DNA from 3 places in the Burkholderia thailandensis E264 genome. Region 2 is predicted to be linked to each of the others. Evidence: predicted binding sites of a transcription regulator. Region 2 holds the regulator's gene; each other region holds the start of a gene.
What was found. The regulator LexA, encoded in region 2, represses DNA repair genes until DNA is damaged. The targets are predictions, from matches to a motif close to ACTGTATNNNNATACAGT.
Positions count from the first base shown of each region.

Region 1: a site for LexA is predicted at 3,250-3,267, ahead of dinB (DNA polymerase IV). Genes of this name have one in related genera too.
Region 3: a site for LexA is predicted at 5,265-5,282, ahead of imuA (translesion DNA synthesis-associated protein ImuA). Genes of this name have one in related genera too.

Region 1 covers NC_007651.1:2,094,198-2,101,054, reverse strand. The annotation lists gene BTH_RS21715 (M3 family metallopeptidase) at 1-1,852, shown strand, start outside; gene dinB (DNA polymerase IV) at 2,062-3,240, opposite strand; gene BTH_RS21705 (acyltransferase family protein) at 3,763-5,673, shown strand; gene BTH_RS33870 (hypothetical protein) at 5,733-5,960, shown strand; tRNA gene BTH_RS21700 (tRNA-Met) at 6,004-6,080, opposite strand; gene BTH_RS21695 (MFS transporter) at 6,284-6,857, shown strand, end outside.
Region 2 covers NC_007651.1:2,836,769-2,843,625, reverse strand. The annotation lists gene nodI (nodulation factor ABC transporter ATP-binding protein NodI) at 1-544, opposite strand, end outside; gene BTH_RS24865 (universal stress protein) at 729-1,220, shown strand; gene BTH_RS24860 (DUF2939 domain-containing protein) at 1,519-2,253, opposite strand; gene BTH_RS24855 (hypothetical protein) at 2,665-2,991, opposite strand; gene lexA (transcriptional repressor LexA) at 3,056-3,703, opposite strand; gene BTH_RS35770 (hypothetical protein) at 3,707-3,880, shown strand; gene BTH_RS24845 (sulfate ABC transporter substrate-binding protein) at 3,994-5,031, shown strand; gene cysT (sulfate ABC transporter permease subunit CysT) at 5,165-6,058, shown strand; gene cysW (sulfate ABC transporter permease subunit CysW) at 6,055-6,857, shown strand, end outside.
Region 3 covers NC_007651.1:481,670-488,526, forward strand. The annotation lists gene BTH_RS14410 (methyl-accepting chemotaxis protein) at 1-902, shown strand, start outside; gene BTH_RS30995 (hypothetical protein) at 899-1,051, shown strand; gene BTH_RS14415 (MetQ/NlpA family ABC transporter substrate-binding protein) at 1,052-1,870, shown strand; gene BTH_RS14420 (ABC transporter substrate-binding protein) at 2,120-3,091, shown strand; gene BTH_RS14425 (ABC transporter permease) at 3,350-4,246, shown strand; gene BTH_RS14430 (ABC transporter ATP-binding protein) at 4,247-5,041, shown strand; gene imuA (translesion DNA synthesis-associated protein ImuA) at 5,296-6,006, shown strand; gene BTH_RS14440 (Y-family DNA polymerase) at 5,939-6,857, shown strand, end outside.

The DNA.
Region 1 (6,857 bases), 740 kb from region 2:
GCCCGAGCTGCGCGCCGTCTACGGCGAGAACCTGCCGCGCGTGACCGAGTTCTGGTCGAGCGTCGGCCAGAATCTCGCGCTCTACGAGAAATACAAGGCGATCGCCGCGAGCGCGGAATACGCGACGCTGTCCGCCGAGCGCAAGAAGATCCTCGACAACGCGCTGCGCGACTTCCGCCTGTCGGGCGCGGAGCTGCCCGAGGACCGGAAGCCGCGCTTCGCCGAGCTGCAGGAGCAGCAGGCGGCGCTGTCGAAATCGTTCTCCGATCACGTGCTCGACGCGACGAACGGCTACGCGTACTACGCGCAGAGCGACGACGAACTGGCCGGCCTGCCCGACGATGCGATCGCGGCCGCCCGCGAGGCCGCGCAGAAGGAAGACAAGACCGGCTGGAAGTTCACGCTGCACTTCCCGTCGTATTTCCCGGTGCTGCAATACGCGCAGAACCGCGCGATGCGCGAGGCGATGTACCGCGCCTACGTGACGCGCGCGTCCGAGCTCGGCCCGCAGTACGGCAACGGCAAGGCAGACTGGGACAACACGACGATCGTCGCCGATCAACTCGCGCTGCGCCGCGAAGAGGCGACGATGCTCGGCTATCACGACTTCGCCGAGGTGTCGCTCGCGCCGAAGATGGCGGAATCGCCGCAGCAGGTAATCGCGTTCCTCGAGGATCTCGCGAAGCGCGCGCGCCCGTTCGCCGAGAAGGACTGGGACGAGCTGCGCGCGTTCGCGTCGAGCGAGCTCGGCCTCGCCGCGCTCGAGCCGTGGGACGTCGCGTATGCGGCCGAGAAGCTGCGCGAGCGGCGCTACGCGTTCTCCGAGAACGAGGTGAAGCAGTACTTCCCCGAACCCGCGGTGCTCAAGGGCCTGTTCACGGTCGCCGAGACGCTGTTCGGCGTGCGCATCGCGCGCGACGAAGCGCCCGTCTGGCACGAGGACGTGCGCTTCTTCCGCGTCGAGAATCGCGACGGCTCGCTCGTCGCGCAGTTCTATCTCGACCTGTACGCGCGCGAAGGCAAGCGCGGCGGCGCGTGGATGGACGACGCGCGCTCGCGCGCGAAGCGCGGCGACGGCAGCGTGCAGACGCCCGTCGCATACCTGACCTGCAACTTCTCCGCGCCGATCGGCGGCAAACCCGCGTGCTTCACGCACGACGAAGTGATCACGCTGTTCCACGAGTTCGGCCACGGGCTGCATCACATGCTCACGCGTGTCGACGAGATCGGCGTGTCGGGCATCAACGGCGTCGAATGGGACGCGGTCGAGCTGCCGTCGCAGTTCATGGAGAACTTCTGCTGGGAATGGGACGTGCTCTCGTCGATGTCGTCGCACGTCGATACCGCGCAGCCGCTGCCGCGCGCGCTGTTCGACAAGATGCTCGCCGCGAAGAACTTCCAGAGCGGCCTCGGCACGCTGCGCCAGATCGTGTTCTCGATGTTCGACATGCTGCTGCACGTCGACTTCGATCCCGCGTCGGACAAGACAAGCGTCAACGACTTCGCGCGCGAGATCAACGAGCGCTTCCACGTGATTCCGCAAGCGCCGTTCTCGCGCTGGCCGAACACGTTCAGCCACATCTTCGCGGGCGGCTATGCGGCCGGCTACTACAGCTACAAGTGGGCCGAAGTGCTGTCCGCCGACGCATACGCGGCGTTCGAGGAAGCGGCCGGCTCGGCGGGCAGCGTGCTCGACGCGACGACGGGCGCGCGCTATCGGCGCGAGATCCTCGAAGTCGGCGGCAGCCGCCCGGCGATGGACTCGTTCAAGGCGTTCCGGGGCCGCGAGCCGAACATCGACGCATTGCTGCGTCACAGCGGGATGGCCGACGCCGAGCAGGCGCGCGCGTAATGCGGCCGGCTTCGCGCGCGTAGATCGGGCGATCGCCCCGGCAATCGGCTCGGGGCGCGACAGGCCGCGTGCGCGCGCCGCGCCCCGTCACATCGGCAGATCGGCAGATCCGCGAAAGGCGACGAATGGCAACCCGTACCGACGGGTTGCCGTTTTTTTATCGCGCCGCACCGAGGCGCCAGGCAGGCACCGAGCCCTCGCGCGTTCGATCACGCGTCGGACGACGCATCGCCTTCGCCGCCATCGTCACCGTCGCCGTTCATGACCTCGTCGTCGAAGAGCGCGATCTGTCCGTGCCGCTCGGCCGTGTCCTCGTCGATCCGCACGCCGACGCCCAACAGCCGCACCGCCTGCTTGCGGCGCGCGAGCCCTTTCGCGAGCAGCGAGACCGCGGTTTCGGCATCGGTCGCGTCGGCGACGCACTCGACCGTCGTGCGCTGAAAATCCGCGAAACGGATCTTCACGTAGAGCTTCCTGATCGAGCGCGCGGCCCCGGCCCGCTCGATCCGCGCATCGAGCAGCGCCGTCAGTCGACGGATCTCCGCCGCGCATTGGTCGAGCGTGGCGAGATCCTGCACATAGGTCGTCTCGACGCTCACCGACTTGCGCTCCTGGTCCGCGCGCACCGGCCGCTCGTCGATGCCGCGCGCAAGCTCGTAGAGCCGCCGGCCGAACGCGCCGAACTCGTGATGCAGATCGAACAGCGACCAGCCGCGCAGCTCGCTGCAGGTGCGAATGCCGAGCTTGTCGAGCCGCGCCGCCGTCACCTTGCCGACGCCGTGCAGCTTGCGCACGGGCAGCGCGGCGACGAACGCGTCGACTTCGTGCGGCCGCACGACGAACAGGCCATCGGGCTTGTTCCAGTCGGACGCGATCTTCGCGATGAACTTGTTCGGCGCGACGCCCGCCGACACCGTGACGCCCACCGTGTCGCGCACGCGCTCGCGGATCTCGCGCGCGATCAGCGTGCCGCTGCCGTGACAGCGCGTCGCGCGGCTCACGTCGAGATACGCCTCGTCGAGCGACAGCGGCTCGACGTCGGGCGTGTAGTCGCGATAGATCGCCATGATGAGCCGCGACGCCGCGCGATACTTGTCCATCGCGGAGGGCAGGATCAGGAGGTCCGGACACTTGCGCATCGCGAGCGCCGACGACATCGCCGAATGCACGCCGAAGCGCCGCGCCTCGTAGTTGCAGGTCGCGATCACGCCGCGCTGATCGGGGCGGCCGCCGACCGCGAGCGGGCGGCCGCGCAGCGACGGATCGTCGCGCATCTCGACCGACGCGTAGAAGCAATCGCAGTCGCAATGGATAATCTTGCGCGCGAACGGGGCCGCGTCGCCCAAAGGCGGCGAATACGGGTCGGGGGAAGGCGTCGGCTTGTTCACGGTGCCGATACTGTACAAAAACACAGTGAGCGTTTCAACTGCGCGGCGCGGCTTCGCGTGGCGCGACTCCCGAGGAGCCCGGGCTGCGTCGGCGGGGCGAATTCGATGGGGCGGCCGGCTCGCTCTCGAAGGCGACGACGGCACGCGCAGCCTGCGTGGCACGCAGGCTCGTGCGGCGTCCCGCAAGCGTGATGCAGGCTGCCCCGCAACGAGCGGTGCGCCTGCCGCGGCTCCGCTCGACGATCCTGAAGCCGCGACGTTCCCCGCCCGGCCGGCCGGCGCACCGCCGAGCGCTTGTCCGCCACGTTGCACGCATCGGGAATTCCAGGCCCGGGCGGGCTGCGCAAGCAGGATGCGCGCGATGCCGAGAATCCGCTCGGTCTGCGTTCGAAAATCGGCCTCGGAAAGAAGCGCCGTTCGACACGCCTATTCGGACGACTTCACCGACGGATCACTGGCGGCCAATAGTAAGGCGTCTGCCAATATTGGTATCCTTACGCCCTTAACTATTACATTAACCACATGCTGCAAAGAACTCGAATAACGATAAACTGCGCATCCGCTACCGCTACTTATCGGGCCGATATCGACGGACTCAGGGCGATCGCCGTGGCATCCGTCCTGGTTTTTCATGCGTTCCCGAACGTCTTGCCGGGGGGATTCGTCGGGGTTGATGTGTTTTTCGTCATTTCCGGATATCTGATCACGCAACTGATGATCGATGGTCTTGAAAATGGTGAATTCCGATTTTTCAGATTCTATATTCGGCGGGTCGCACGCCTGTTTCCCGCCCTTCTGATCACGCTCGCAGCCTGCTATGGATTTGGATGGTTCAATCTTCTGGACTATGAATTCAAAGCGCTGGGCAAACATATCGCTTCCGGGGCACTGTCGATCGCGAACTGGGTATATTGGAAAGAATCCGGATACTTCGATGTCGATTCAATTCAAAAGCCGCTCTTGCACCTGTGGTCGCTCGGCGTGGAGGAACAATTTTATTTGTTCTGGCCCATGGTGCTTTGGCTCCTCTTTCGATTCCGGAAGAACGCGCTGCTTGCCATCGTCGGAATTGGAATTGCATCGTTTGTCGCGAACGTCATCCTGACTGAACACCGGCAAGCATCGGCATTCTTCCTGCCGATGCCGCGCGCATGGGAATTGATGCTCGGAGCCGCCGTTGCCTTCATGCACTCGAAGAACATTTGCTTTGCGCGGGAATATGCAGATTGCAAGGCCGCGTTTGGCATGCTGCTGATCGCTGCCGCATGCGTGATGCTGAATGAAAAATCGTCGTTTCCTGGATGGTGGGCACTGCTCCCCACATTCGGCGCGGCGATCACGATAGACGCGCGCCACTCACGAATCAACGGCCGCTTGCTGTCTCATCCGTGGTTCGTCGGAATCGGGCTGATCAGCTATCCGCTATATCTCTATCACTGGCCGCTCCTGTCGTCTCTCCAAGTCGTCTCGATCGACACGCCTGCGTGGCAATTGCGCGCGGCGGCCCTGCTCTGTTGCTTTCCGCTCGCGTGGGGAACGTATCGATTCATCGAACGCCCGTTGCGCAGGAACAGCCGTCCGGCGCTGACAGCCACGCTGCTCGCCGTCTCGATGGCTGGCGTCGGTTACATCGGATTCAACACATACGATCGGGACGGCCTGAATTTCAGGATGTCCCGTCTCGTCACGCAGTTCACCGATGACGTGCATTTCGATCTCGATCGGGAGTGGCGGCGGCATACCTGTTACATCGCGGACGAGGAAACGGCGTTTGCGCCCGAGTGCGCCGATAGCGGCGGGACCGGGCCGTTGATGATGCTTTGGGGCGACTCGCACTCGGCCGCGGTCTATCCGGCGCTGCGCGATTCGCATCGCGCATTCGGCATGCGGCTCGCACAATACAGCGTGGCGAGTTGCCCGCCGGTGTTGCTACGCGGGCCGTGTGACTCGGTTGAGGCAGGCATCTTGTCGGTCGTGCGCGCGATCAAGCCGGATGTGATCGTGCTGACGGCAAACTGGACGAAGGACAGTCTGGATTCGCTGCGTCAAACGGTCGATGCGATCCGGGAAAGTGGCGTCAATCGCATTGTGCTGCTTGGCCCGGTTCCGAAATGGACTGCCATGCTGCCCAAGGTCTATTGGGCATATTGGCGCAAGCATCGGGAAAAACTGCCCGAGTACACGGCTTTCGGGCTCGATACGTCAGTCGCCGAATTGGACCGCTACGCTCGTGGTACGGCGTCGTCTCTCGGCATCGAATACGCGTCGGCTTACCAAGCGCTGTGCAACGACAAGGGATGCCGAACCCGGTACGGCTCGGGAAAAGGCAAGCCGATCATGTACGATGACCACCACCTCACGCCGGCGGGGGCAACCGCGCTGATGGACAAGTTGGCGCCGTCGCTTTTTGCACGCGAACCGGCCAGGCGCTAACGAAGCGCGCTTGCCGCGGATTTCGCCGCCTTCGGGCGGCGTTCCCGCAACCGGAGGCGATGACGGACGCCTCGCCGCCCATGCTCGACCGGTCGGGCGTCGCGCCCATGCGGGACCGACGCGGCGCCCGCCAACGATGCGTGGGGCGCGGTACGCGCAACGACATCGTGAGACGAAGCCGGCGCGACATCGATGCCGTGAACGCGCCGATCGACAGAAGCGCGATGTGCGATGAAAACGCAACGCGAAAAACAAAAACCCGGCTCGAAAGCCGGGTTTTTGTTTAGGCGATTCGCGCATCGGTCACTTGCGCGTGGACCTCGCCGAATTTGGTTGCGGGGGTAGGATTTGAACCTACGACCTTCGGGTTATGAGCCCGACGAGCTGCCAGACTGCTCCACCCCGCGTCAGAGAAACAAAAGTATATGGGTTTTAAGCGGGTACGTCAAATCTTATTTCAAACAATCGTCACACACACCGCCGCGCCCTCGCCGATCGAACTAGGCCGGTCGACCCAGCGACACGAACGCGCCCGTTCCTCCGGCGAATAGGCAAGCGCATCGCCCGTCCCTACTCTTGAGACGCTCCTCCTCGTCTCGAGAGAATCGTCATGGCTGCAACCTTCGCTCCCCCCGCATCGCTCGACAAGCGCGCGATGCCCGTGCTCGCGTCGAGCACGATCGCGTTCACACTGTGCTTCGCCGTCTGGATGATGTTCGCGATCCTCGGCATTCCGCTCAAGAAAACGCTCGGCCTGAACGACACCGAATTCGGCCTCATCGCCGCCATGCCCGTGCTCACCGGCTCGCTGATCCGCGTGCCGCTCGGCATCTGGACCGACCGCTACGGCGGACGCATCGTGTTCTTCATCCTGATGCTCGTCACCGTCGCGCCGATCTGGCTGATCTCATATGCCACCGCGCTCTGGCAATTCCTCGTGCTCGGCCTGTTCGTCGGGCTCGCGGGCGGCTCGTTTTCGGTCGGCACGCCCTACGTCGCGCGCTGGTTCCCGAAAGCGCGCCAGGGCCTCGCGATGGGCGTGTTCGGCGCCGGCAACTCGGGCGCGGCCGTCAACAAGTTCGTCGCGCCCGCGCTGATCGCCGCGGCGGGCACGTGGACCATCGTGCCGCGCGTCTACGCGATCGCGATGCTCGCGATGGCGCTCCTCTTCTGGCTGTTCTCCG
Region 2 (6,857 bases):
GGCCCGTCGTCGGCTCGTCGAGCACGAGCACGTCGGGATTGTTGACGAGCGCCCGCGCGAGCGTGAGCCGCCGCTTCATCCCGCCCGACAGCTCGCCCACTTTCGCATCCGCCTTGTTTTCGAGTTTCGCGAACTCGAGCAGCGGAGGCACGAGCGCGCGCGCTTCGTGCGCAGCGAGTCCGAAGTAGCGGGCGAACACGAGCAGGTTCTCGCGAACGGTGAAGTCGGGGTCGAGGTTGTCGAATTGCGGCACGACGCCGACGCGCCGCCGCGCGTGCCGCGCGCGGGACGGCACGGGCTCGCCGCACAGGCTGATCGAACCCGCGTCGGGATGCGTGATGCCGAGCAGCATCTTGAGCGCCGTCGTCTTGCCGGCGCCGTTCGGGCCGAGCAGGCCGAAGCATTCGCCGGGCTGCACATGAAACGACAAGCCGTCCACGACGAGCTTGTCATCGTAGCGTTTCTCGACTTGTTGAAAATCGATGGGTGCGACAGACATGGGCAAGTGACTTTCAATTGGAATCGTGCGACACGAACGGGCCATTCTAGTGCATCGGCCGCATTGCTTCAGCGCGCTTGCTTCATCCCGGCGCAGATGTCGCTGCTTCCTGCGTCGCATCATCGCGCGTTCCCGGTGCGACGCGAATCAGCGTTTTCCAGCGCTTGCATCCGGAATTGCGGCGCAGCATGATGAATCTATGCGCGGGTCGCGCATTGGGGAGGCCGCTATGGCTAGCTACAAGAAAATTCTGCTGTGCTACGACGGCACGCTCGAAGGCCGCAAGGCGTTGCGATGCGGCGCCGATCTGGCGCTCGATCTGAAGGCGGAGACGCATCTGCTGTCGGTCGTCGACATGCGCTCGAGCATTGCGCAAAGTGCAGGCCTGCTAACCGACGTCGCGTGCAGCCGCTTCGAGGAAACCGCACGGGAGATCCTTCAAGAGGGCGTCGACTGGCTGACCGAGCGCGGCGTGCACGCGCAGGGGCATTTCGCGTTCGGCTATCCGATCGACGAGATCGCGAATCTCGCGACGAAGCTGAACGTCGATCTCGTCGTGGTCGGCCATCGTTGCCGCAGCGGCTTGTCGCGATGGTGGATGGGGGCCGGCAATACGCAACTGCTCGATCGCGTGTCGTGCAGCATTCTGGTTGCGTGTTCGTCGCCCGCCGAGCAGAAAGCGGAGAGCGCGAAGGAAGCTACCGCGACAGCCGGGCACTGACGGGCTGCCGGTTTCGCCGGCCGGCGAAACCGGGATCGACGGAGCGGCTCTCCCTGGCCGCCGGCCTTCGGCGGTATCGGCTCGATCGGGACAATGGACCAAACCGGTTCCACCCCGTCCACGACGAAGGGCGCGCGGACGAATATCCCGGCGGTTTGCTTCGACGCGGGGCGCATGCCACCGTCAGTCAGCTCGCGCGCGGCTGACGCGCCCGCGCAGCATGCGGCAGGCGCATGTGCCGATGTGCGTCACCCCAGACGGGCGTACAGCGCACCGGCCCTCGAGTCCCGGGCCGGATTCAATCGTCGTGTAAATCGACCGCCGACAATTTCCAGCCGAAGATCCCGCTGCGACGAAAGACTGCGGCATAACGCGCGCCGCCGTCGTCGCGGCGATACGTGACGACGAATTCGTCGACGCTTCGATAGCCGGCGCTTGTTTGCGGCGATCGGCCGGACGGCGCGCCCGATGCGGCGGACGGCATGCCCGGCGTGGGGGCGGCTTGCGCTGCCGCACCGCTTGCCGCAGGCGACGGACCCAGCGCGGCCGCTGAGTCGCCCGCGCTGCCCGACGGCGTGCTTGCGGCGTTGGAGGCGGCCACGGTTGGACTTGCCGCTTGATCGCCGGGCCGATTCAATCCGGGGAGCCGTTGTCCGGGCCGCGCACGCGGCGGCACGCCGCTCATCAGCATGGCGACGCCTTCAGGTGTCGCATAGGCATCGACGAGCGGGCCAACAAGCGCCGACCCGATCATCGCGCCGATGATCGCGAGCGGGTTGTCGCGCGTCCGCGCGTCGATGCGCCGCATCAATTCATCGGTCAATTGCTGCTTCAGGCTGATTCGCAGCGCGGGGAAATCGACATACGCGCTGATCGCCTGCGCGTCGCGCGCGTCGATCGCCTGCTTCATCTGCCTGAGCGCGAGATAGGGCGATGCGTACGCATACACGACCAAGCCCGCGGCGACAATCAGCGCCGCGATGATCGACGCCGGTTTCAGGAAGCGCCCTCGCGGGCGCGCAGTGGAATTCAAAGGGCCTCTCCGACGAAAGGAACGGACCAGGGGCTTCGTCATTCGCGTGAACAGGCCCTAGCAGGCTGCTGAAAGCCCCTCGCCTTGACCACGAGATCGCTGCGTAAAAGGATGTCGTATGCGATGGGTCGCAACGCTGCTGACGGATCGTCGTGGCTGGACCGCTCGCGAGCGGTCCGGCCACGGTGCATTGCCGTATGACGGCCGCGCTTGGGCAGCCAGCCGCAGCGGCCTCAACGGGTGATCGACCGGCACAAGATCTTCCAGCTTTACCGTCGTGAACTGCGGTTCTTGCATCTCGTCCGTTCCACGCGTCGGCTCACCTGCTCGAGGTCGTGAACACGATATCTCTAACGCACCGCTCTGTGGGCCCGCTTGCACCGTTCCCAATTTCAACAGCCTGCTAGGCCATCACAGGCCTTGTTGCGTCAGCGAACGTTCCTCGGCGATGCATCGATCGATCATTCGGCAGATCGCGTCGACCGTGCCGACCATGATGAATCGCGACGGCCCATGATAGACGCGAACCGGGGCGCGCCTCGCGGGCTCCGCATGATGGAGCGAACCGTTCAGCGATACGCGCGCGAACGCCGGAAGCGCAGACGGCAGCAGCGACGGCTGCGCGTTGGCGTTGTCGCGAGCATGAGCGGCGACGAGCGGTGTGCACGGCGTACGCCCGCGCAGATGGCGCAGACGGCCGAATTGGCGGAAGGGCAGCAGGCGGGCGAGGCGTTCCATAGGGTTCTCCAGATCCAGTCGAATGGCGGATAGACGGGCGGGGCCGCGGCTGGCCGAAAGGCGATCAGAACTCACCCGGGCGGATCAGCCCGACGGCGATGCCTTCTAGCGCGAATTCCGCGCTGCCGGCCTTCACGAAGATGTTCTCGTAGTCGGGATTCTCGGCGATCAGCTCGACGCCGCCCGGCCGGCGCTTCAGGCGCTTGACCGTGACGTCGTCGCCGAGCCGCGCGACGATGATCTGGCCGTCCTTCGCCTCGGCGCGCTTCTGCACGGCGAGCAGATCGCCGTCGAGGATGCCGGCGTCGCGCATCGACAGGCCGCGTACCTTCAGCAGGTAATCCGGCTTGCTCGAGAAGAGCGCCGGGTCGCACGCGTAGTGCTGCGAGATATGTTCCTGCGCGAGGATCGGGCTGCCCGCCGCCACACGGCCGACGAGCGGCAGCGACAACTGCATCAGCGCCGCATGCGGCAGCGTCAGCTGATGCGGCGCGTCGTCGAGGCCGAGCAGACGGATGCCGCGAGACGCGCCCGCCGCCAGTTCGATCACGCCCTTGCGCGCGAGCGCCCGCAGGTGCTCCTCGGCCGCGTTCGGCGAGCTGAAGCCCAGCTCGGCGGCGATTTCCGCGCGCGTCGGAGGAAAGCCCGAGCGCTCGATCGCGCGACGAATCAAGTCGAACACTTGCTGCTGGCGGGCGGTGAGTTTGATCATGGCATGACTGTATGGATAGACAGTGAGCTGTATTTTTATACAGTGTCGCGGGAAATTCAAGCGTTACTTGAGGTTCCGCGCTATCGCGGCGATTCCGTCGCGATCCGGCCGCGTCGAAGCGGCGCTTCGGGCGCGATAGCCGAGATCCGGGCGCGCCTTACCACTTTTGAGTATTAAAAAATGAGGAACGATTATTTTTAATGATGAAACCTGTTCGTTAGACTGGCCCGACATCGCAAACAAATCGCAAGAAACCGTAACGAACGACCCACGCATTTGGAGAACAACGGATGGTCAAGCGCAACACGGGGCCGGCAGGCGGGGCGCGCCGTCTCATCGCATCATTCGCGCTCGGCGCGGCGGCGGTGCTTGGCGCCCTCACGCCGGCGCTCGCGGACACGACGTTGCTGAACGCCTCATACGATCCGACGCGCGAGCTCTACCAGGACGTCAATCAGGCGTTCGGCAAGGAGTGGAAGGCGAAGACGGGCGAGACGGTGAACTTCAAGCAGTCGCACGGCGGCTCGGGCGCGCAGGCGCGCTCGGTGCTCGACGGGCTGCAGGCGGACGTGGTCACGCTCGCGCTCGCGTACGACATCGACGCGCTCGCGAACAAGGGCCTCATCAACAAGGATTGGCAGAAGCGCTTGCCGGACAACGCGTCGCCGTACACGTCGACGATCGTGTTTCTCGTGAGGAAGGGCAATCCGAAGGCCATCAAGGATTGGGACGATCTCGCGAAGCCGGGCGTGTCGATCGTCACGCCGAACCCGAAGACCTCGGGCGGCGCGCGCTGGAACTACCTCGCCGCGTGGGCGTATGCGCAACACAAGCCGGGCGGCAGCGTGCAGACGGCGAGGGATTTCGTCACGAAGCTGTACAAGAACGCGGGCGTGCTCGATTCGGGCGCGCGCGGCGCGACGACGAGCTTCGTGCAGCGCGGCATCGGCGACGTGCTGATCGCGTGGGAAAACGAGGCGTTCCTGTCGATCAAGGAATTCGGCGCCGACAAGTTCGAGATCGTCGTGCCGTCGGCGAGCATTCTCGCGGAGCCGCCCGTGGCGGTCGTCGACAAGGTCGTCGACAAGAAGGGCACGCGCAGGCTCGCCGACGCGTACCTGAATTTCCTGTACAGCCGGCAAGGGCAGGAGATCGCCGCGCGCAACTACTACCGGCCGCGCTCGAAGGACGTGCCGGCGGCGCTCACGAAGCAGTTCCCGAAGCTCAAGCTGTACACGGTCGACGACACGTTCGGCGGCTGGACCCAAGCGCAGAAGACGCATTTCGCCGACGGCGGCGTGTTCGATTCGATCTACCAGCCGCAGTGAGCGCGCGCGTGTGCGGCGCGCCGCACGCGCGCGCCGTTTCGCGACAACACGATATCGGGTTCGGCGGACGCGCGTTGCAGCGCGTCCGCCGAGCCGTTGAACCCATGTGCATCACCCTGGAAGAGCATTCCGCATGACGACGTTCACCTTCCGCAAGCCGAGCGCGCTGCCCGGATTCGGCGTGACGCTCGGCATCACGCTGGCCTATCTGAGCCTCGTGGTGCTGATCCCGCTCGCCGCCACCTTTCTGAAGACGGCCACGCTCACGTGGGACCAGTTCGTCGCCGCGACGACGTCGCCGCGCGTGCTCGCGTCGTACCGGCTCACGTTTGCGGCCGCGCTGGGCGGCGCGCTCGTGAACGCGGTGTTCGGCTTTCTCGTCGCGTGGGTGCTCGTGCGCTACACGTTCCCGCTCAAGCGGCTCGTCGACGCGATCGTCGATTTGCCGTTCGCGCTGCCGACGTCGGTCGCGGGCATTTCGCTCGCGGCCGTGTACGCGCAGAACGGCTGGATCGGCAGCCGTCTCGCGCCGCTCGGCATCAAGATCGCGTTCACGCCGCTCGGCGTGCTCGTCGCGCTCACGTTCATCGGCCTGCCGTTCGTCGTGCGCACCGTGCAGCCCGTTCTCGAGGATTTCGAGCGCGAGCAGGAGGAGGCGGCCGCGTGCCTCGGCGCGTCGCGCTGGCTCACGTTCCGCCGCGTCGTGCTGCCCGCCGTGACGCCTGCGCTGCTCACGGGCTTCGCGCTCGCGTTCGCGCGCGCGCTCGGCGAATACGGCTCGGTGATCTTCATCGCCGGCAACGTGCCGATGAAGTCGGAAATCACGTCGCTGCTCATCATCACGAAGCTCGAGCAGTACGACTACGCAGGCGCGACCGCGCTCGCCGTCGTGATGCTCGTCGTGTCGTTCGCGATGCTGCTCCTCATCAACACGCTGCAGTGGTACCTACAGCGCCGCACGAGCCGCGGCGCGAGCGGCCCGGCGCCGGCCGCGCACGCAGCGGCGGCGCTCGGAGGCACGCAATGAGCCGCGATACCGTTCGATCCGTCGCGGCAGCCGCTCATGCCGACGCCGGCCGCGATTTCAGCCGTGAATCCGGCCGTGAATCCGTCCGTGAGGTGCGTCGCGCCGCCGGCGCTCCGGCGCGAGCGCGCCGTCTCGATCCCGTGAGCGAGCCGCGCGCGGTGCGCTGGCTGCTCACGGGCGCGGCGCTCGCGTTCCTTGCGCTCTTTCTCGTCGTGCCGCTCGCCGCGGTGTTTTTCGAGGCGCTGCGCAAGGGCGTCGATTTCTATCTCGAATCGCTCGCCGATCCGGACGCGTGGTCGGCGATCAAGCTCACGCTGACCGTCGCCGCGATCGCGGTGCCGCTCAATCTGGTGTTCGGCGTGTGCGCTTCGTGGGCGATCGCGAAGTTCGAGTTCAAGGGCAAAGCGCTGCTGACGACGCTCATCGACCTGCCGTTCTCGGTGTCGCCCGTGATCTCGGGCCTCGTGTACGTGCTGCTGTTCGGCGCGCAGGGCTGGCTCGGCCCGTGGCTGCAGGCGCACGACGTGCAGATCATCTTCGCCGTGCCGGGCATCGTGCTCGCGACGATCTTCGTCACGTTCCCGTTCGTCGCGCGCGAGCTGATTCCGCTCATGCAGGCGCAAGGCTCCGACGAGGAGGAAGCGGCGCGCGTGCTCGGCGCATCCGGCTGGCAGATCTTCAGGCGCGTCACGTTGCCGAACGTGAAGTGGGGCCTGCTGTACGGCGTGATTCTCTGCAACGCGCGCGCGATGGGCGAGTTCGGCGCGGTGTCGGTCGTGTCGGGGCACATCCGCGGCCA
Region 3 (6,857 bases), 1.5 Mb from region 2:
GCATGATGGCCGCGATGCGCGACATGCAGGGCCGCCTGCAGTCGACGATCGGCGGCATCCGCCGGGCGGCCGAATCGATCGCGGCCGCGAGCCACGAGATCGCGTCGGGCAACCACGATCTGTCGCAGCGCACCGAGCAGCAGGCCGCGTCGCTCGAGGAGACCGCGGCGAGCATGGAAGAGCTGACGGCCACCGTCAAGCAGAACGCCGAGAACGCGCGGCAGGCGAGCGGGCTCGCGAACAACGCGTCCGAGATCGCGTTGAAGGGCAACGATGTCGTGAGCCGCGTGATCGGCACGATGGGCGAGATCAACGACAGCTCGCAGAAGATTGCCGACATCATCGGCGTGATCGACGGCATCGCGTTCCAGACCAACATCCTCGCGCTGAACGCGGCCGTCGAGGCGGCGCGCGCGGGCGAGCAGGGCCGCGGCTTCGCGGTCGTCGCGGGCGAGGTGCGCTCGCTCGCGCAGCGCAGCGCGACGGCGGCGAAGGAGATCAAGCAACTGATCGACGCGTCGGTGGAGCGCGTGAACAACGGCTCGGCGCTCGTCGGCCAGGCGGGCGAGACGATGACCGAGATCCTGCAGGCGGTGCGGCGCGTGACCGACATCATGGGCGAGATCGCGGCCGCGTCCGAGGAGCAGTCGAGCGGGATCTCGCAAGTCGGCCGCGCGGTCACGCAGATGGACGAAATGACGCAGCAGAACGCGGCGCTCGTCGAGGAGGCGGCCGCCGCCGCGTCGTCGCTCCAGGAGCAGGCGGCGCGGCTGCGCGAATCGGTGAGCGCGTTCCAGGTCGGCGACGGCGCGGCTGACGGCGGTACGGCGGCGGGCGCGGCGGCGAGCGGCGGCCCGAATGCGGCCGCTTCGTCCGGGCGCGTCGAGCCGGCGCTCGCATGACGCATTCCCATACCTATATGAGCGGGATGTATTTCACAGCCTTGCGATCTTGTGACACCATCTGCGCTTTCGTCAGCGCGGCCCGGCCGGTCAGGCCGTCGCGCCCCCTTTATCGAGCCTGGATGGTTCTGCAAGCAAGCGAGAAATAGATGAAGCGTCGCACTCTCCTGAAAGTTGTCTCCGCGGTCGCGGCCGGCGCCGCCGCCCTTTCCGTTTCCGTCGGCGCGCAAGCGCAGGACAAGGTGATCAAGGTGGGCACGGTCGCTGGCCCCGACGCGCAGGTCTGGCAAGTCGTCCAGAAGGTCGCGAAGGAAAAGCAGGGCCTCAACGTGAAGGTCATCGAGTTCAACGACTACGTGCAGCCGAACGCGGCGCTCGACGCGGGCGACCTCGACGCGAACAGCTTCCAGCATCAGCCGTACCTCGACAGCCAGGTGAAGCAGCGCGGATACAAGATCGTGAGCGCGGGCCTCACGTACATCTCGCCGATCGGCGTCTATTCGAAGAAGTTCAAGTCGCTGAAGGATCTGCCGGCGGGCGCGAAGGTCGCGCTGCCGAACGATCCGTCGAACGAGAACCGCGCGCTGCTGCTGCTGCAGACGCAGGGCGTGATCAAGCTGAAGGCGGGCGCCGGCACGGGCGGCAACAACGCGACCGTGCTCGACGTCGCCGAGAATCCGAAGAAGCTGAAGCTGACCGAGCTCGACGCCGCGCAATTGCCGCGCGTGCTGTCGGACGTCGACGCGGCCGTGATCAACACGAACTACGCGCTCGCCGCGAACCTGCAGCCGACCAAGGACGCGATCGCGCTCGAATCGCTGACGAGCCCGTACGCGAACCTGATCGCGGTCCGCGCGAAGGACAAGGATCAGCCGTGGGTGAGGAAGCTCGTGAAGGCGTACCAGTCGCCGGAAGTGAAGGAGTTCATCGCGAAGCAGTTCAAGGGCTCGATGGTCGCGTCGTTCTGAGCGCCGCCCGGTTCGGCTCGAATCGCAGGAGGGAAGGCCCGCGCATCGCGCGGGCCTTTTTGTTTTCGGCCGCGCATCGGGCGGATCGCCGGCGCGGCGCTCTCGGTACTGTCCCGAAATATTGAATAGTCTGGGGAAATGGTATCCTCAGACGCTTGCCGCCGCGCCCGTTCCGGCGCGGCCGCGCGGGCCGCGCACGTTCCGGGGAGCGCGGCCCGACCACCATTCAGAACCGGGGGAGACAGACAAATGAAGCGATTCAAGATCGTGGCCGCTCATTCGATTGCGGCGGGCGTCGCGGCATTCGCGATGCTGGGCGCCGGCGCTGCGTACGCGCAGACCGTCAAGGTGCTGTCGATCGTCGATCATCCGGCGCTCGACGCGATCCGCGACGGCGTGCGCGCGGAACTGAAGGCCGAAGGCTACGGCGACGACAAGCTCAAGTGGGAATATCAGAGCGCGCAGGGTAATACCGGCACCGCCGCGCAGATCGCGCGCAAGTTCATCGGCGACCGTCCGGACGTGATCGTCGCGATCGCGACGCCCGCCGCGCAGGCCGTCGTCGCGTCGACGAAGAGCGTGCCCGTCGTCTATTCGGGCGTGACCGATCCCGTCGCCGCGCAACTCGTCAAGGGCTGGGGGCCGACGGGCACCAACGTGACGGGCGTGTCCGACAAGCTGCCGCTCGACCGGCAGGTCGCGCTCATCAAGCGCGTGGTGCCGAAGGCGAAGACGGTCGGGATGGTCTACAACCCGGGCGAGGCGAACTCGGTCGTCGTCGTGACGGCGCTGAAGGAGATCCTCGCGAAGCAGGGGATGACGCTCAAGGAAGCGGCCGCGCCGCGCACCGTCGACATCGCGCCCGCCGCGAAGAGCCTGATCGGCAAGGTGGACGTGATCTACACGAACACCGACAACAACGTCGTGTCCGCATACGAATCGCTCGTGAAGGTCGCGAACGAGGCGAAGATTCCGCTCGTCGCGGGCGACACCGACAGCGTGAAGCGCGGCGGCATCGCGGCGCTCGGCATCAATTACGGCGACCTCGGCCGGCAGACGGGCAAGATCGTCGCGAGGATACTGAAGGGCGAGAAGCCGGGTGCGATCGCATCGCAGACGAGCAGCAATCTCGAGTTGTTCGTGAACACCGATGCGGCCGCGAAGCAGGGCGTGACGCTTTCGCCCGATCTCGTCAAAGAGGCGAAGACGGTCATCAAGTAACGCAGGCGCAGGCGGACGGCGCATCGGGCGAGCGGCTCGTTCGGCGGGCCGCGGGCCGGTCTCGCCGGGCGCCGGGCGCCGGTAGGCCGGGCGCCGACACGCTTGGCCGTGTTTGGCTTCGGCGCTCCGCGACGCGTGGCGCGACAGGCGCCGCGCGCGCCCGGGGCGAGTCAAGCCCGGCCCGGCCGCCGCGCCCGCCGCGCGACGCCTCTCGCCTCTGTGCCACGCGCGGTACGCTGCAACAGGACTTCCCCAACCATGTCCCTTTTTTCTCTTCTCGGCGCGCTGGAGATCGGCCTCATCTTCAGCCTCGTCGCCCTCGGGGTGCTGATCTCGTTTCGCATCCTCAATTTTCCGGACCTGACCGTCGACGGCAGCTTTCCGCTCGGCGGCGCCGTCGCCGCGACGCTGATCGCCGCGGGCTACGATCCGTTCACGTCGACGCTCGCCGCGATCGCCGCGGGCGCGTGCGCGGGCTTCGTCACAGGCTGGCTGAACGTGCGGCTGAAAATCATGGATCTGCTCGCGAGCATCCTGATGATGATCGCGCTCTATTCGGTCAACCTGCGGATCATGGGCCGGCCGAACGTGCCGCTCATCACCGAGCCGACGCTCTTCACGGTGCTGCAGCCCGACTGGATGCCCGATTACGTGCTGCGGCCGGCGCTGCTTGCGGTCGTCGTCGTGATCGCGAAGCTCGGCCTCGACTGGTTCTTCTCGTCGCAGCTCGGACTCGCGATGCGCGCGACGGGCGCGAATCCGCGAATGGCGCGCGCGCAGGGCATCGCGACCGGCCGAGCGACGCTCGCCGGGATGGCGCTGTCGAATGCGCTCGTCGCGCTCGCGGGCGCGCTCTTTGCGCAGACGCAGGGCGGCTCGGACATCTCGATGGGGATCGGCACGATCGTGATCGGGCTCGCCGCCGTGATCATCGGCGAGACGCTGCTGCCCGCGCGGCGGCTCTTCCTCACGACGCTCGCCGTCGTGCTCGGCGCGATTCTCTATCGTTTCTTCATCGCGCTCGCGCTCAACAGCGACTTCATCGGCCTGAAGGCGCAGGACTTGAACCTCGTGACGGCCGTGCTCGTCACGGTCGCGCTCGTGCTGCCCGCGACGCGCAAGAAGCTGTTCGGCCGCAAGACGGGAGGCGCGTAAATGCTCTCTGCACAAGACCTGAAGCTCACGTTCAATCCCGGCACGCCGATCGAGACGCGTGCGCTGCGCGGGCTGTCGCTCGACATTCCGGACGGCCAGTTCGTCACGGTGATCGGCTCGAACGGCGCCGGGAAATCGACGTTCCTGAACTCGGTGAGCGGCGATCAGCCGGTCGATTCGGGGCGGATCGCGATCGACGGCGTCGACGTCACGCGCAAGCCGGCGTGGGATCGCGCGCCGCTCGTCGCGCGCGTGTTCCAGGACCCGATGGCGGGCACCTGCGAAGCGCTGACGATCGAGGAGAACATGTCGCTCGCGATGGCGCGCGGCGCGCGGCGCGGCTTTCTGCCCGCGCTGAACCGCGCGTCGCGCGAGCTGTTCCGCGACAAGCTGCGGCTCCTGAATCTCGGGCTCGAGAACCGGCTCGCCGATCGAATCGGCCTGCTGTCGGGCGGCCAGCGGCAGGCGGTGAGCCTGCTGATGGCGTCGCTGCGGCCGTCGCGCATTCTGCTGCTCGACGAGCACACGGCCGCGCTCGATCCGAAGACGGCCGCGTTCGTGCTGGAGCTGACCGCGCGGATCGTCGATGAAGGCAAGCTGACGACGATGATGGTCACGCACAGCATGCGGCAGGCGCTCGATTACGGCGACCGCACGGTGATGCTGCATCAGGGGCAGGTGGTGCTCGACGTGTCCGGCGACGAGCGTCGCGGGCTCGACGTGCCCGATCTGCTGCAACTGTTCGAGAAGACGCGGCACGAGAAGCTCGACGACGACGCGCTGCTGCTCGGCTGACGGGCGATTCCGGCGGCGGCTGCGCATGATCGGCCGCCGCGACCCGCCGGCATGGGCGGTTTTCGGTGACCGCCCGGAGACGCTCTGCGATGGCCGAGGAAGCGATGCGGCCGAGAACGCATTGCCGCCGATCCATCCCGGGTTCCGATCCGTTTTCTGCCTATCCTCTGCCGAAAAGCCGGTTTCACATCGGCTGCTGTGCGCGGCGGACGCGTTGCCATATACTGTATAAACGTACAGTTATCGGCAATGCGATGTCCGCTTCCTCTCTTTCCCTCGAGTCGCTGCACCCGTCGCTCTGGCGAGGCTCGCAGCTCGCGCGCGGCGGCCCGCGCACGGTCGATACCGGCTATGCGGCGCTGTCGGTCGAGTTGCCGGGGGGCGGCTGGCCGGTCGGCGGGCTCGTCGAGCTGCTCGTGCCGCACGCGGGCTGCGGCGAGATGCGCGTGCTCGCGCCCGCGCTCGCGGCGGCGGGCAGCGCGCGGCGGCCGCTCGCGTTCGTCGCGCCGCCGCAGCCGCCGCACGCGTGCGCGCTCGCCGGCCTTGGCGTGCCGCTCGACGCGCTGCTGTGGCTGCGCGCGGGCAGCGACGCGAACGCGCTGTGGGCGGCCGAGCAGGCGCTCAAGACCGGCTGCTGCGGCGCGCTCCTGCTGTGGCATCAGAGCGCGCGCGCCGACGCGCTGCGCCGCCTGCATCTCGCCGCCGCCCGCGCGGGCGACACGCTGTTCGTGATGTTCAGGCCGCTCGCCGCCGCGCAGCAGCCGTCGCCCGCGGTGCTGCGCCTCGCGCTGCATCCGTCGCCGGGCGGCGTGTCGGTCGAGATCGTCAAGCGCCGCGGGCCGGCGCGCGGCGAGCCGCTTTCGCTCGAATTGCCGTCGCCCATCGTGGAGAGCCGCTATGCGCGTCTTGCTCGGCATCCATTTGCCGCGCCTGCCGCTCGACGTGTGCGCGCCGCCGTCGCCTGACGGCGGCAACGGCTGCGCGGTGCTCGAGCAGGGCGTCGTGCTGATCGCCGATTCGGCCGCGCGCGCGTGCGGCGTGCGCGCCGGCATGAAGCGCGGCGGCGTGCTGACGCTCGCGCCCGGCACGCGGCTCGTCGAGCGCGATCCGGCTCGCGAGGCCGACGCGCTGCGCGCGGTCGCGCTCGCGCTGCTGCGCTTCTCGCCGTGCGTCGCGCTCGACGACGAAGCGACGCTCGTCATCGATGTCGGCGCGAGCCTGCGGCTGTTCGGCGGCCTGCCGTCGCTGTGCCGGCAGGTGCGGGCGACGCTCGTCGCGCTCGGCTATGCGGCGCGCGTTGCCGCCGCGCCGACGGGGCGCGGTTCGTGGCTGCTCGCGCGCGCGCCGGGCGGGCCGGGCGCGCGGCGGCGGATCGTGCAGGCGGCGTCGCTCGCGCGCGTGCTTGATGCGCTGCCGTGCGAGCTGCTGCCCGACGCGCGCCCGTACGCCGGCTGGTTCGACGGCCTCGGCTGCCGCACGCTCGCCGATCTGCGCCGCCTGCCGCGCGCGGGGCTCACGCGCCGCTGCGGTCCCGCGCTCGTCGCCGCGCTCGACCGCGCATACGGGGACGCCGTGGAGCCGCTCGCCTGGATGCCGGTGCCGCCCGTGTTCGACGCGCGGCTCGAATTGCCGGAGCGCGTCGAATATGCGCAAGCCGTGCTGTTCGTCGCGCGGCGGCTCGTCGTGCAGCTGTGCGGCTGGCTCGCCGCGCGGCAGTTGTCGCTGTCGGCGATGACGTTCGCGTTCGAGCACGAGCGGGGGCGCCAGGCGGTGCCGCCGACGCCGCTCGAACTCGCGTTCGCCGAGCCCGCGCGCG